3 regions of the Paenibacillus sp. FSL R5-0713 genome follow, and region 1 is predicted to be linked to each of the others. Evidence: predicted binding sites of a transcription regulator. Region 1 holds the regulator's gene; each other region holds the start of a gene.
The links. Region 1 encodes Rex, which represses fermentation and respiration genes when NADH is low (regulators of the CRP and FNR family bind a similar motif). Its sites were predicted from a motif close to TTGTGAAATATTTCACAA; they were not measured.
Positions count from the first base shown of each region.

Region 2: nadA (quinolinate synthase NadA) is a predicted target of Rex. The motif match lies at 2,044-2,061, and genes of this name have one in related genera.
Region 3: pflB (formate C-acetyltransferase) is a predicted target of Rex. The motif match lies at 1,845-1,862, and genes of this name have one in related genera.

Region 1 is NZ_CP150229.1:4,237,612-4,241,910, forward strand. Features, by position in the region: gene MKZ12_RS18770 (amidohydrolase) at 1-1,284, opposite strand, end outside; gene MKZ12_RS18775 (redox-sensing transcriptional repressor Rex) at 1,271-1,924, opposite strand; gene dinG (ATP-dependent DNA helicase DinG) at 2,144-4,299, opposite strand, start outside.
Region 2 is NZ_CP150229.1:64,162-68,460, forward strand. Features, by position in the region: gene ftsH (ATP-dependent zinc metalloprotease FtsH) at 1-1,834, shown strand, start outside; gene nadA (quinolinate synthase NadA) at 2,134-3,072, shown strand; gene nadB (L-aspartate oxidase) at 3,108-4,299, shown strand, end outside.
Region 3 is NZ_CP150229.1:4,420,398-4,424,696, reverse strand. Features, by position in the region: gene adhE (bifunctional acetaldehyde-CoA/alcohol dehydrogenase) at 1-1,074, shown strand, start outside; gene pflB (formate C-acetyltransferase) at 1,945-4,203, shown strand; gene pflA (pyruvate formate-lyase-activating protein) at 4,293-4,299, shown strand, end outside.

The DNA.
Region 1 (4,299 bases):
AAATGCCAATTGAGACTCACGCAAAATGCGTTCTTCATCCAGCGTCAGACATTCGCCATGTTTAACCACTTGTTTCCCATCTACCCATACGTGCTCCACATCTTTGGCAGAGGCTGAATAAATCGTATGCGAGATCAGGTCTGTATGTGGGTAGAAGTGTGCCTGTTCAATGTCCAGGGCGATGAAATCAGCCTTCATGCCTACCTGAAGCGCACCGGTATTGTTCAGGAAGATGGATTTAGCACCATATGAAGTTCCGAGTAGTAACGCTTCGCCCGCTGGCACGGCAGTCGGATCACCAGACACACCTTTGTGAATCAATGCAGCCAGTCTCATTTCTTCAAACATATCCAGGTTGTTGTTGCTTGCCGGTCCGTCGGTTCCGAGTGACACGGTAACTCCTGCTTTCAGTAACGCAGGTACCCGCGCAACACCGGAAGCGAGTTTCAGGTTACTTCCCGGGTTATGGGATACAGCCACATCATGGCGGGCCAAAATTTCAATCTCTTCATCATTTAGATGCACCGCATGTGCTACCAGGGATGGACGGGAGAAAAAGCCCAGTTTCTCCAGATGTGCCACAGGACGCAGTCCATAGTCTGTAACGTTCTGCTCCACTTCACGAAGCGTTTCCGACATATGTGTATGCAGAGGAAGGTTAAGATCATTTGCGACTTGTACAAGCTTCTCTATGTAGTCAGGAGGGCATGTATATGGTGCGTGTGGCGAGATTACGGTTGTGATGCGACCATCTGCCTGTCCATTCCACTCACGCGCAAACGCTGCCGACTCCTCCAGCTTCCGCAATTGCTCTTCTTCCGAGCACAGTCCTATTACACCACGTGCCAGTGCTGCTCTAACGCCGGATTGTTCCACAACTTTGGCAACCTGATCCATGTGATCATACATGTCCAGGAAAGCTGTAGTTCCGCCTTTCAACATTTCAAGCACGGATAGCGAAGTTCCCCAATATACGTCTTGAGAAGTCATTTTTGCTTCCATCGGCCACATTTTTTCCTGCAACCATACTTGTAACGCAAGATCGTCCCCGTGTCCTCTGAGCAACGACATCGCTGCATGACCATGCGTATTGATCAGACCCGGCAGGAAGAACAATCCTTTTCCATCCACTTTGGTACAATTTTCGTCTCCATCCGGCAATGTCTCACCAATATGCACAATCTTGTCATTCTCGACAACCATGTATCCATGAACCACGTTCCATGTAGTGCCTTCATTAACGGCAAATTTGCCGTTGTGAATTACCCATCTATTTGTTGTCATCTTCCTCGTCGTCCTTTCCAGTCTCCAAGTAATAGGCCAAACTAAGCAGATCCGTTGTAAAGTCAGCATGGTGAATGCGGATATGTGGCGGTGTTTTTAGAATAGTTGGTGCAAAATTAAGAATCGCTTCGATTCCCGACTCAATAAGTTGATCGGCTACATTTTGAGCTTCCGTATCCGGAACTGTAATAATTCCGATGCGGATGTTATCTGTCTTAACCGCTTCCGTCAATTCATTCATTGGTTTTACCGTCAAACTGTTGATTTGACTACCAATCTTCGGTCCATATGCATCGAATACAGCAACAATCTTCATGTTGTCTTTCAGATATGCGTTGTAGTTGGACAAGGCCTGTCCCAGGTTACCCGCACCTACCAAAGCTACATTAATTTGCTGATCAATTTTGAGAATGTGACGAATTTTCTCGATCAAATAGGATACATCATACCCGATCCCTTTTCGACCAAAATCACCGAAGTAAGCCAGGTCTTTTCGAATTTGGGCCGGATTCAGATCCAGCCTCTGTCCAAGCTCTTGAGAAGAAACAGTAGCCACCTCACGCTGATGCAACTCGTTCAAATAGCGCAAGTATACAGGCAGACGTCGTACCACCGCTTCCGAAATTTTATCCGATTTCATTCTTGCTCCCCCTTACCAATGCCACGATAAAATAATAGATGAAAAGATGAGCATTCTGTATAAACTCAAAGATAGACGTGACATTTTATACAGAATGCTCTTTGTAATTTAGGTTATAAGTTCTTACGTGCAACTGCTTTAATCGGATACGGAAATATCTAATAAAGTTTAACGCCAAACGATAGTGTCATGCAATGATATAACAAACAAAATCAACCATTATTCTTGTTCATTAACAGGTTTTTCTAACCACTCGGTAATCCGTGGAACCATCTGCTCCGTGAGCATATGCTCCATTTTGGGACCAGGTAATGAATATAAAAAGAATTTGCCATAGTACGCTTCGATCACACGTGTATCATAAACAATGACAATACCTCTGTCCTTCGCTGTTCGCACCAATCGGCCAAATCCTTGCTTGAAGCGAATGACCGCTTGCGGCACAGACAGTTTCATGAATGGATTTTTCTTTTGCTCCTGGAGCAATTCACTCTTGGCTTCAACCAACGGATGATTCGGCGGCTGGAAAGGCAGACGCACAATAGCGAGACAGGTCAGTGCTTCTCCCGGGATATCTACACCCTCCCAGAAGCTGCTTGTGCCCAAGAGTACCGTAGCTTTGGCATCCTGGAACCTGCGAGTCAACTTGGAGCGGCTTCCACTGTCCACACCTTGACCCAACAAAGAGATGTCGTTACCAGACAGTGCCTCCTTCAGTGGATCATAGACCTGTCGCAGCATCTTGTATGAAGTAAACAGAACCATCATGCGTCCACGCGTGGCAATTGCGGTCTCTGCGAGTGATTGCACCAGCATATTGACAAAGTGCGCATCACCCACACTGCCTTTCACACTCGGGAAATCACGCGGAATCACTAGAAGTGCCTGATCACGATAATTAAAAGGTGATGGCAGCATCGACGTTAACAGCCGATTATTCTCAGAGGCTTCCTGTAAGCCAAGCTGCTCAATCATGAACTGGAATGACTTATCTACAGAGAGCGTAGCCGATGTAAGCACAACACTTTTCTTTTTATCAAAGAACAAATCCTTCAGTTGTGCACTGACATCGACAGGTACGGCGTACAGTTGAAGAGATTTACTGCGGAACTGACCGCTGGCTTCCATCCAGTACACCGTTTTGGCATCATCCATACGCATGAAGAATCGCAGATTCTCCTTCAATGTGGTCAGATCTTTCAGCAGTCCTGTAATGTCCGTAATCAGACTATCCGATTGATAATCATCCTGATCCTCTTTCACCTCAAGCAGCAATTTGTCCCCTTTGCGAACCAAATCGCCCAGAGTCACATAGATCTGGTTCTCCAGATCCTGCAACTCCTGCCATTTCGCAGGTTTCTGAGATGCCTTCAGGCGCAGGGAAAATTGCCCTGTCTCTCCCGGTGAAGCATCACTTCGTTCAGGCAAAAGACCGAACAGGGCATCGCTCATACGATCCCAAAGCTCCTTCACCTCAACAGCCAGCGGGAACATCTGATCCACCATGGAGCCCCATTGCACCGAATTTTCATGCCCGGATAACTGCGAACGAAGCATAGGCAATTGTCCATTACGACTGTCTTTGAACAGACGGGTCAGGGTATGAACCAACGTGAAGTATTTCATATGCATTCCAAGATGTTTACCCGCTACATCCTCGAGATGATGGGCCTCATCGATCACAAGACTCTCATAGGCTGGCAACAACTGATGTGCTGCTTTGACATCCGTAAACAATTTGGAGTGATTGGTTATTACGATATCAGACAACCCGGCCTCATGTTTGGCGCGATGATAGAAACATTTGCGGAACCATGGGCAGGATCTTCCCAGACAGGACTCGGATTCGCTCTGTACCGTCTCCCAGAAGTCGCCTCCGCGTCCGCTAAGGTTAAGCTCCTCATCATCTCCAGTTTCAGTCTGTGTGAGCCACACGATCATCTGAGCGGCTGTGAAATAATCCTCTTTGGGCGTGGCGAATTCACGTTTATTGATTTTGTGTTCAAATTTGCGCAGGCACAGGTAATGTCCACGTCCTTTGAAGACAGCAGCCTTAAACGGAAACGGAACCACTTGGGTCAACATCGGAATATCTCGCTCTCTCAATTGCTCCTGCAAATTGATCGTATGCGTGCTGACCATGACTTTCTGTTCTTGTTTCACACTTTCGTATATCGCTGGCAGCAGATAACCCAGAGATTTACCGGTACCTGTTCCAGCTTCGATCAAGAGATGTTTCTCTTCATCCAGGGCTTGCCTTACACTGCTGAACATCTGGGTCTGCGCTTCACGCTCTTCGTAATGATCCAGCGTATCCTTCAGGTTCTCCCGAACCTGGTCCATAAACTGTTCGAAGCTTACACCATCGAGGGGGT
Region 2 (4,299 bases), 2.6 Mb from region 1:
AGATGGCGCCAAATCAGAAAATTTCTCAACGTATATTCCTCCTACGGATGAGGCAATTAGTGAGCTTGTAGCTGCAAGTGAAACTAACAATTTCCAATATCATCAGGAGCCAATGAAAGGTGACAGCATCTGGTTGACGTTGCTGACTTCCTTTATCCCTTTGATCATTATGTTCCTGCTGTTCTTCTTCCTGTTTAATCAGGCTCAAGGCGGCGGCGGTAAAGTAATGAACTTTGGTAAAAGCCGTGCTCGTCTCTATAACGAAGAGAAGAAGCGGGTTACATTTGAAGATGTTGCGGGTGCTGACGAAGAGAAACAGGAACTTGTTGAGGTTGTAGACTTCCTCAAGGACCCTCGTAAATTCGCAGCAGTAGGTGCACGGATTCCTAAGGGCGTATTGCTCGTAGGTCCTCCAGGTACAGGTAAAACGTTGCTCGCTCGTGCGGTAGCCGGTGAAGCGGGTGTACCATTCTTCAGTATTTCAGGTTCCGACTTCGTGGAAATGTTTGTCGGTGTCGGTGCATCACGTGTACGTGATTTGTTTGAAAATGCAAAGAAAAATGCGCCATGTATCATCTTTATCGATGAGATTGATGCTGTAGGACGTCAGCGTGGTGCTGGTCTTGGTGGTGGTCACGATGAGCGTGAGCAAACACTTAACCAGTTGCTCGTTGAAATGGACGGTTTCGGAGCTAACGAAGGTATTATCATCGTAGCTGCAACGAACCGTGCAGATATTTTGGACCCTGCCTTGCTGCGTCCAGGACGTTTTGACCGTCAAATTACGGTTGACCGCCCTGATGTAAAAGGTCGTGAAGCTGTCTTGAAAGTACATTCCCGTAATAAACCACTGACTAAAGACGTGAAGATGGATATTATCGCGAAACGTACAACAGGTTTCTCTGGTGCAGATTTGGAGAATCTCTTGAACGAAGCGGCATTGCTCGCAGCACGTCGTAATCGTAAAGATATTTCCATGAAAGAAGTTGACGAAGCGATTGACCGTGTCATCGTTGGTACGGAGAAGAAAAGCCGTGTCATCAGTGATCGTGAGAAACGAATCGTTGCTTATCACGAAGCAGGCCATACCATTGTAGGATACTTCCTGGAACATGCTGATATGGTACATAAAGTGACCATTATCCCGCGCGGACGTGCGGGTGGATATGTAATCATGTTGCCAAAAGAAGACCGTATGCTGGTTACCAAGCAGGAACTGTTGGATAAAGTAACCGGACTTCTCGGAGGTCGTGTAGCTGAAGAATTGTTCATCGGAGAGATTGGTACTGGTGCATACAGTGACTTCCAGCAAGCGACAGGTATTGTTCGCAGCATGGTTATGGAATACGGAATGAGTGAGAAATTGGGACCTATGCAATTCGGAAGTTCACAAGGACAGGTATTCCTTGGTCGGGATATCGGTCATGAACAGAATTACTCGGATTCCATTGCGTATGAGATTGATCAGGAAATGCAACGCTTTATCAATGAATGTTATGAGAAATGTAAGGACTTGCTTGTTAAACATTCAAAAGAGATGCATCTGATCGCTCAAACTTTGCTTGAGGTAGAGACTTTGGAAATGGATCAGATCAAGCAATTGATCGAAACAGGTTCCTTAACTCCAAAAGCAGAGAACGACAATGATGGTGAAGGCACACCAACTGAAGGCGGAGAGCCAATCATCGACAACATCGGTGATGTGCGTGTCCGTATTCAAGGTAAAGATGAAACGCCTGAGCCACCAGCCGGAGATATTCCAAACGAAGCTCCGAATCTGGAAAAAGGTAATAACAATAACCCGGATGATGGTGGAACGAAGCCAACGTCTTAATGCATAATCCATCTGGCTAGGATAGCAGGTGAAATCAGGAGAGCCCTCGGGCTCTCTTTTTTTGTCCTTTATTTTAAAAGAGGATAGATAAAGATAAACGGGAGTTAGATGGCGAACCAGTTAGCAAACAGGTGGTTAAGGCGCAGTACTGGGCCTTTTTCATTTATTGACAGAGTCGTGAACGTTGTGTAAATTAGTTGTTAAACCGCTTGTGATTCGTTTCTCAAGCGATGTTAACGACTTAGGTTAGCCCTACGAAACAGCGCATGACGCTGTCCCGATAAAGGAGAGGATCACAGGTGGAAGCTCTGGCTTTAGAGCGCAAGGCTGAGATGAACCGCGAGCTGCGTGAGCGGCTGATGGAATTGAAGAAGGAACGTAATGCCATTATTCTTGCCCATTATTACCAACGTGACGAAGTACAGGAGGTTGCTGACTTCCGTGGAGATTCGTTTCTGTTAGCCCAGAAAGCAGCACAAACCGATGCGGATGTGATCGTTTTCTGTGGTGTTCATTTTATGGGTGAAAGCGCTAAAATTCTGGCGCCGAACAAAACAGTTATTATTCCGGATGAACGTGCGGGCTGCCCGATGGCAGATATGGTGAACGTGGATGGACTACGCAAATTGAAAGCACAACACCCTAACGCCAAGGTGGTTACTTATATCAATTCCTCGGCTGAGATTAAGGCTGAGACTGACATCTGTTGTACTTCAGCGAATGCAGTTCGGGTTATTCAATCGGTGGATTCCGACGAGATTATTTGGGTACCTGATAAAAACCTGGGACATTACGTGCAGCAGCATACAGACAAAAAAATGATTATCTGGGAAGGTTACTGCAACACGCATGATATGCTCACAGTCAAGGATGTGGTGGAGATGAGAGCCAAGCATCCAAATGCAGAGTTTGTTGTTCATCCAGAGTGTCGCCCTGAAGTTGTGGAAATGGGTGATTTTGTGGGCAGCACAACAGCTATTCTGGAGTATTGCAAAAATTCATCAGCGAAGGAATTTATCGTAGGTACCGAAGATGGCACAGGATATCAGCTTCGTCTGGACAGTCCGGATAAACAGTTCCACTTTGCTACCAAGTTCCTCGTATGTCCCAATATGAAGGTGAACAACTTGAAGAAACTGGTGAAATGCCTGGAAACGATGAAGCCGCAGATCTACGTGCCACCGGCTGTTGCCGACAAAGCCAGAGAATCACTAGAGCGCATGTTGTTGGTAAAATAGGATGCGCTACTCTTGCTCCAAGACAGGTGAATAACATGATACCGCAATATTTAGTTAATTTTGATCTGTCTGCGCTACCCATGGTAGAGACGGATGTACTCGTTATAGGCTCAGGGATTGCTGGCTTGTTTACTGCTATTAAGGCCAGTGAACAACAACGTGTATTAATGATCACGAAGAAGTCATTACTTGAAAGTAACACCAGATATGCGCAGGGAGGAATCGCTGCGGTTATTGCTGAGGATGATTCACCTGCTTACCACTTGCAGGACACACTTGTTGCAGGAGCGGGCTTATGCCGCTCCGAGGCGGTAGAGGTATTGGTGAATGAGGGTCCGGACGGAGTGAAGGAACTGATTCGTCTGGGTACTTTGTTTGATCTGGAGAACGGCGAGTTGGCATTGACGCAGGAAGGTGCGCATAGCCACCGCCGTATTTTGCATGCCAACGGGGATGCCACGGGATATGAGATTGTACGTGCACTTGCTGTCGAAGTGAATGAGCATCCCGGGATTGAAGTATGGGATGAGCATTTTGTTGTTGACCTGATTACAGAGCGAGGGGAATGCAATGGCGCACTGGTTCAAAAGGATGACGGATCGCAAGTGTTCGTGAAAGCACAGGCAACCGTTCTTTGCTCTGGCGGGGCAGGGCAACTATACCGATACACAACGAACCCGGATGTAGCTACTGCCGATGGTGTAGCAATGGCCTACCGGGCTGGGGCTATCGTGCGTGACATGGAATTTATCCAATTCCACCCCACCTCTCTTTGTTACCCGGGGGCCCCGCGTTTCCTTGTGTCAGAAGCCGTACGTGGTGAAGGAGCATACTTGCGCAATGTGAAGGGCGAACGTTTCATGGATCGTTATCATGTCCAGCTTGAACTGGCCCCACGCGATATCGTGGCACGAGCGATTGTTAGTGAGATGGAGTCCACCAACAGTACGTTCGTGTATTTGGACATTACGCATGAACAGCCAGAGATGATCAAGCACCGGTTTCCTACCATATATGAGACTTGTATGCGTTATGGATTGGACATGACAACCGACTGGATTCCCGTTGCACCTGCTGCCCATTACATGATGGGTGGCGTGAAAACGGATTTAAGTGGAGAAAGCAGTATCTCCCGATTATTTGCTTGTGGCGAGGTATCTTCTACAGGAGTGCATGGAGCTAACCGACTGGCAAGCAACTCCTTATCAGAAGCGATTGTATTTGGTC
Region 3 (4,299 bases), 180 kb from region 1:
CCGGTAGCAATCGAAGTATTCTCCGATGTGGAGCCAGATCCATCCACAACAACGGTAGATCGCGGAACCGAAATGATGCGCCGCTTCCAGCCAGACTGCATTATCGCACTCGGCGGGGGATCACCGATGGATGCTGCGAAAGCCATGTGGTTGTTCTATGAATATCCGGACACGGACTTTAACGATCTGAAACAAAAATTCATGGATATCCGCAAACGGATCTACAAATATCCACGTCTCGGCGTAAAAGCGAAATTTGTAGCGATTCCAACGACATCCGGTACAGGTTCTGAAGTAACATCGTTCGCGGTTATCACAGATAAAAATCAAGGGAATACCAAATATCCATTGGCCGACTATGAGCTGACACCAGACGTAGCGATTGTCGATCCGGAATTCGTATACTCTCTGCCTAGAACAGCCGTTGCAGATACAGGTATGGACGTACTGACTCATGCGATTGAAGCTTATGTGTCTGTCATGGCGAATGATTACACGGATGGCCTTGCGATCAAAGCGATTCAACTGGTATTCCAATACCTGGAGCAATCGGCACTGCAAGGTGACAAACTGGCACGTGAGAAAATGCATAATGCTTCCACCATTGCCGGTATGGCGTTTGCCAACGCATTCCTGGGCATTAACCACAGCTTGGCGCACAAATGGGGCGGTCAGTACCACACCGCACACGGACGCACCAACGCAATCCTGATGCCACACGTCATTCGTTACAACGCGAAAAAACCGACCAAATTTGCATCGTTCCCGAAATATTCGCACTTTGTAGCGGATGAACGGTATGCCGAAATTGCCCGGATTCTAGGATTGCCTGCACGTACAACAGAAGAAGGCGTAACCAGTCTTATTAATGCCATTCGCAAACTGAACAAAACATTGGGCATTGAAGAATCGTTCCAAGAAATCGGATTTGATGCCAAAGACTTCGAAGCACATGTAGATTATCTGGCAGACCGTGCCTTCGAAGACCAATGTACAACCGCCAATCCGAAGTTGCCGCTGGTAACTGAACTGGCTGATGTGTACCGCAACGCTTTCTACGGAAAGTTTGAATAACAAAGAACGAAACCTGCCTTACGGCAAGAAGATCAGGGTTCCCCGAGAGGGGAGCCCCGATTGCCGTCTTTTTAGAGGTTACACGGAATTCGTGATTGAGTGAGATATTAACACGATGACGAACAAAGCAGAATGGGCAGAAAAACAGAAAAGCGAAGCATCTGTTTTTCAGGAAATAGTCCTAAGTCCTTGTTTGCTCCGAGTTTAACGGAGCAATGGTCCTAAAGAGGTTACCCGGAATCCGTGATGAGGTCGTTTGACCCAGATATTCACACAATAACGGAGTGGGCAGAAAAAACCTGAAAAAGCGAAGCTTGCATCTTTGAAATAAATTTTGACCTTTTGTATTATCAGTTGAATTACACATGTACACGATAACGGAGAGGAGAGAAAAAACCTGAAGAAGCGGAGCGTTCGCCTTTATCACTGGATTTTCACCTTTGAAAAAGTGAATCAAAAAATCCGGGGATAACAGCGATCGGAAGGTTGTTCTCTACTTGCAGTGGCCAGTGTACGGCACCTAATGTTCATTCGCTTTTTCAGTAAATTTAAATAGTGAGCAGCGATTGGAAGGTTGTTCTGCCCGCGCAGTGGCTAAGTGTGAATCTAAAGGGGGTTCAATGGGACACAGCGCAGGTGGAGTGAGTTAGTTCACTGACTTTGTGACAAAAATCACAGATGATGAAAGCCTCAAGACGTATACTGAAAATGTAAGAAAAACATTCATCCCGCGGTTCCGGTTCCCAGGTAGAGAGAACATGATCCGGTTTATGTGAAACAATTCACATTAATCGCGGCTCTGGGCACACAATGCTACGAATGAAGCAAGATGTTATGTGTCCAGAAATCCAAATTAGTGGAGGGATTAAGATGTCGGTGATTGAAAAAGATGTCAAACAACAAACAGGCTGGAGAAACTTTACCAAAGGAACATGGACCAAATCCGTAGATGTGAATGATTTTCTGGCACACAACTTGACTCCGTATTACGGTGATGAAGCATTCCTAGCAGGTGCAACCCAGAATACCAAAGAATTGTGGGAGATCGTATCTGATCTGACCAAAAAAGAACGGGATAACGGCGGAGTACTTGATGTTGATGTGAACACACCAGCGACTATTGTGTCTCACCAACCAGGTTATCTGGATCAATCCAAAGAACAGATTGTCGGCGTTCAGACGGATGCTCCATTCAGACGTTCCATTCAACCAACAGGCGGAATCCGGATGATGATTGATGCATGTGAAGCATATGGCTTCGAATTGCCTCAAGGCGTCATTGATATATTTACAAACATTCGCAAAACACATAACCAGGGTGTATTCGATGCTTATACTTCCGATATGCGTGCAGCGCGTAAAGCAGGGATTATTACAGGTCTGCCAGATGCTTACGGCCGTGGCCGGATCATCGGTGACTATCGTCGTGTAGCTTTGTACGGGGTAGACTTCCTGATTCGTAACAAAAAAGGTGAATTGAATGCACTCGAAGTTGATGTTATTGATGAAGATGTCATTCGTCTGCGGGAAGAATTGTCTGAGCAGATTCGTGCATTGCAAGAATTGAAACAATTGGGTGATATGCACGGGTTCGATATTTCCTTGCCAGCGACTACTGCAAAAGAAGCGTTCCAATGGTTGTACTTCGGTTATCTCGCTGCCATCAAAGAGCAGAACGGTGCTGCGATGTCTCTGGGACGTGTATCTTCTTTCCTGGATATCTACATTGAACGTGACCTGCAAGAAGGCATTCTGTCCGAAGAACAGGCTCAGGAACTCGTTGACCATTTCGTAATGAAACTGCGGATTGTCAAATTCCTGCGTACACCGGATTACAACGAACTGTTCAGTGGAGATCCAACATGGGTGACGGAGTCCATCGGCGGTATGTCAGTGAATGGTGAAACACGCGTAACGAAAAACAGCTTCCGTTTCCTGCATACCCTGCACAACCTGGGTCCTGCACCAGAACCGAACCTGACTGTACTATGGTCCACGAAGCTTCCAGAAGCTTTCAAAGATTATTGCAGCAAAGTATCCATTGAAACCAGTTCAATCCAGTATGAAAATGATGACCTGATGCGTCCAATCTATGGTGACGATTACGGTATTGCATGCTGTGTATCGGCGATGAAGATCGGGAAACAAATGCAATTCTTCGGCGCTCGTGCCAACCTGGCAAAAGCTCTCCTGTATGCGATCAACGGTGGTCGTGACGAGAAATCCGGAGCACAAGTTGGACCTGAGTATCCTGCCATCACTAGTGAAGTGCTGGATTACAATGAAGTCATGAAACGCTTCAAACCAATGATGGAGTGGCTCGCGAAGCTGTATATGAACACCCTCAACGTCATTCACTACATGCACGATAAATACAGCTATGAGCGTATCGAAATGGCATTACATGACCGTGACATTGTACGTACGATGGCTTGTGGTATCGCGGGTCTCTCGGTTACAGCAGATTCACTGAGTGCCATCAAATATGCCAAAGTAAAACCAATCCGTAACGAACAAGGCATCGCTGTTGATTTTGAAATTGAAGGCGACTTCCCTTGTTACGGTAACAATGAAGATAGCGTGGACAGCATTGCTGTTGAACTGGTTGAGAGCTTCATGGGCATGATTCGTAAGCACAAAGCATACCGTAACGCAATACCAACACAATCCGTTCTGACGATCACTTCCAACGTGGTATATGGTAAGAAAACAGGGACTACACCGGACGGTCGTAAAGCAGGTGAACCATTTGCTCCAGGTGCGAACCCAATGCATGGTCGTGACAAAAAAGGTGCACTGGCTTCCCTTGGCTCTGTAGCCAAATTGCCTTATGAACACAGTCTTGACGGGATTTCCAATACCTTCTCCATCGTGCCAAAAGCATTGGGTAAAGAGGCGACTACACGTAAATCCAATCTCACTGCGATGATGGATGGCTACTTTGGTCAAAACGCTCATCATCTGAACGTTAACGTATTTGATCGTCAGCAACTGATTGATGCGATGGATCACCCGGAAAACTATCCGCAACTGACTGTACGGGTATCCGGATATGCGGTTAACTTCATTAAACTGACTCGTGAACAACAGTTGGATGTCATCAACCGTACGTTCCATGGCTCGATGTAAGTAATATGCAAGTAGAAGACCGCTAGAGCAAGACATTCCAACTCATATTAAACGCACAGCGGATGCGGATACAGAAAGGAAGAGGCAGCATGGTTA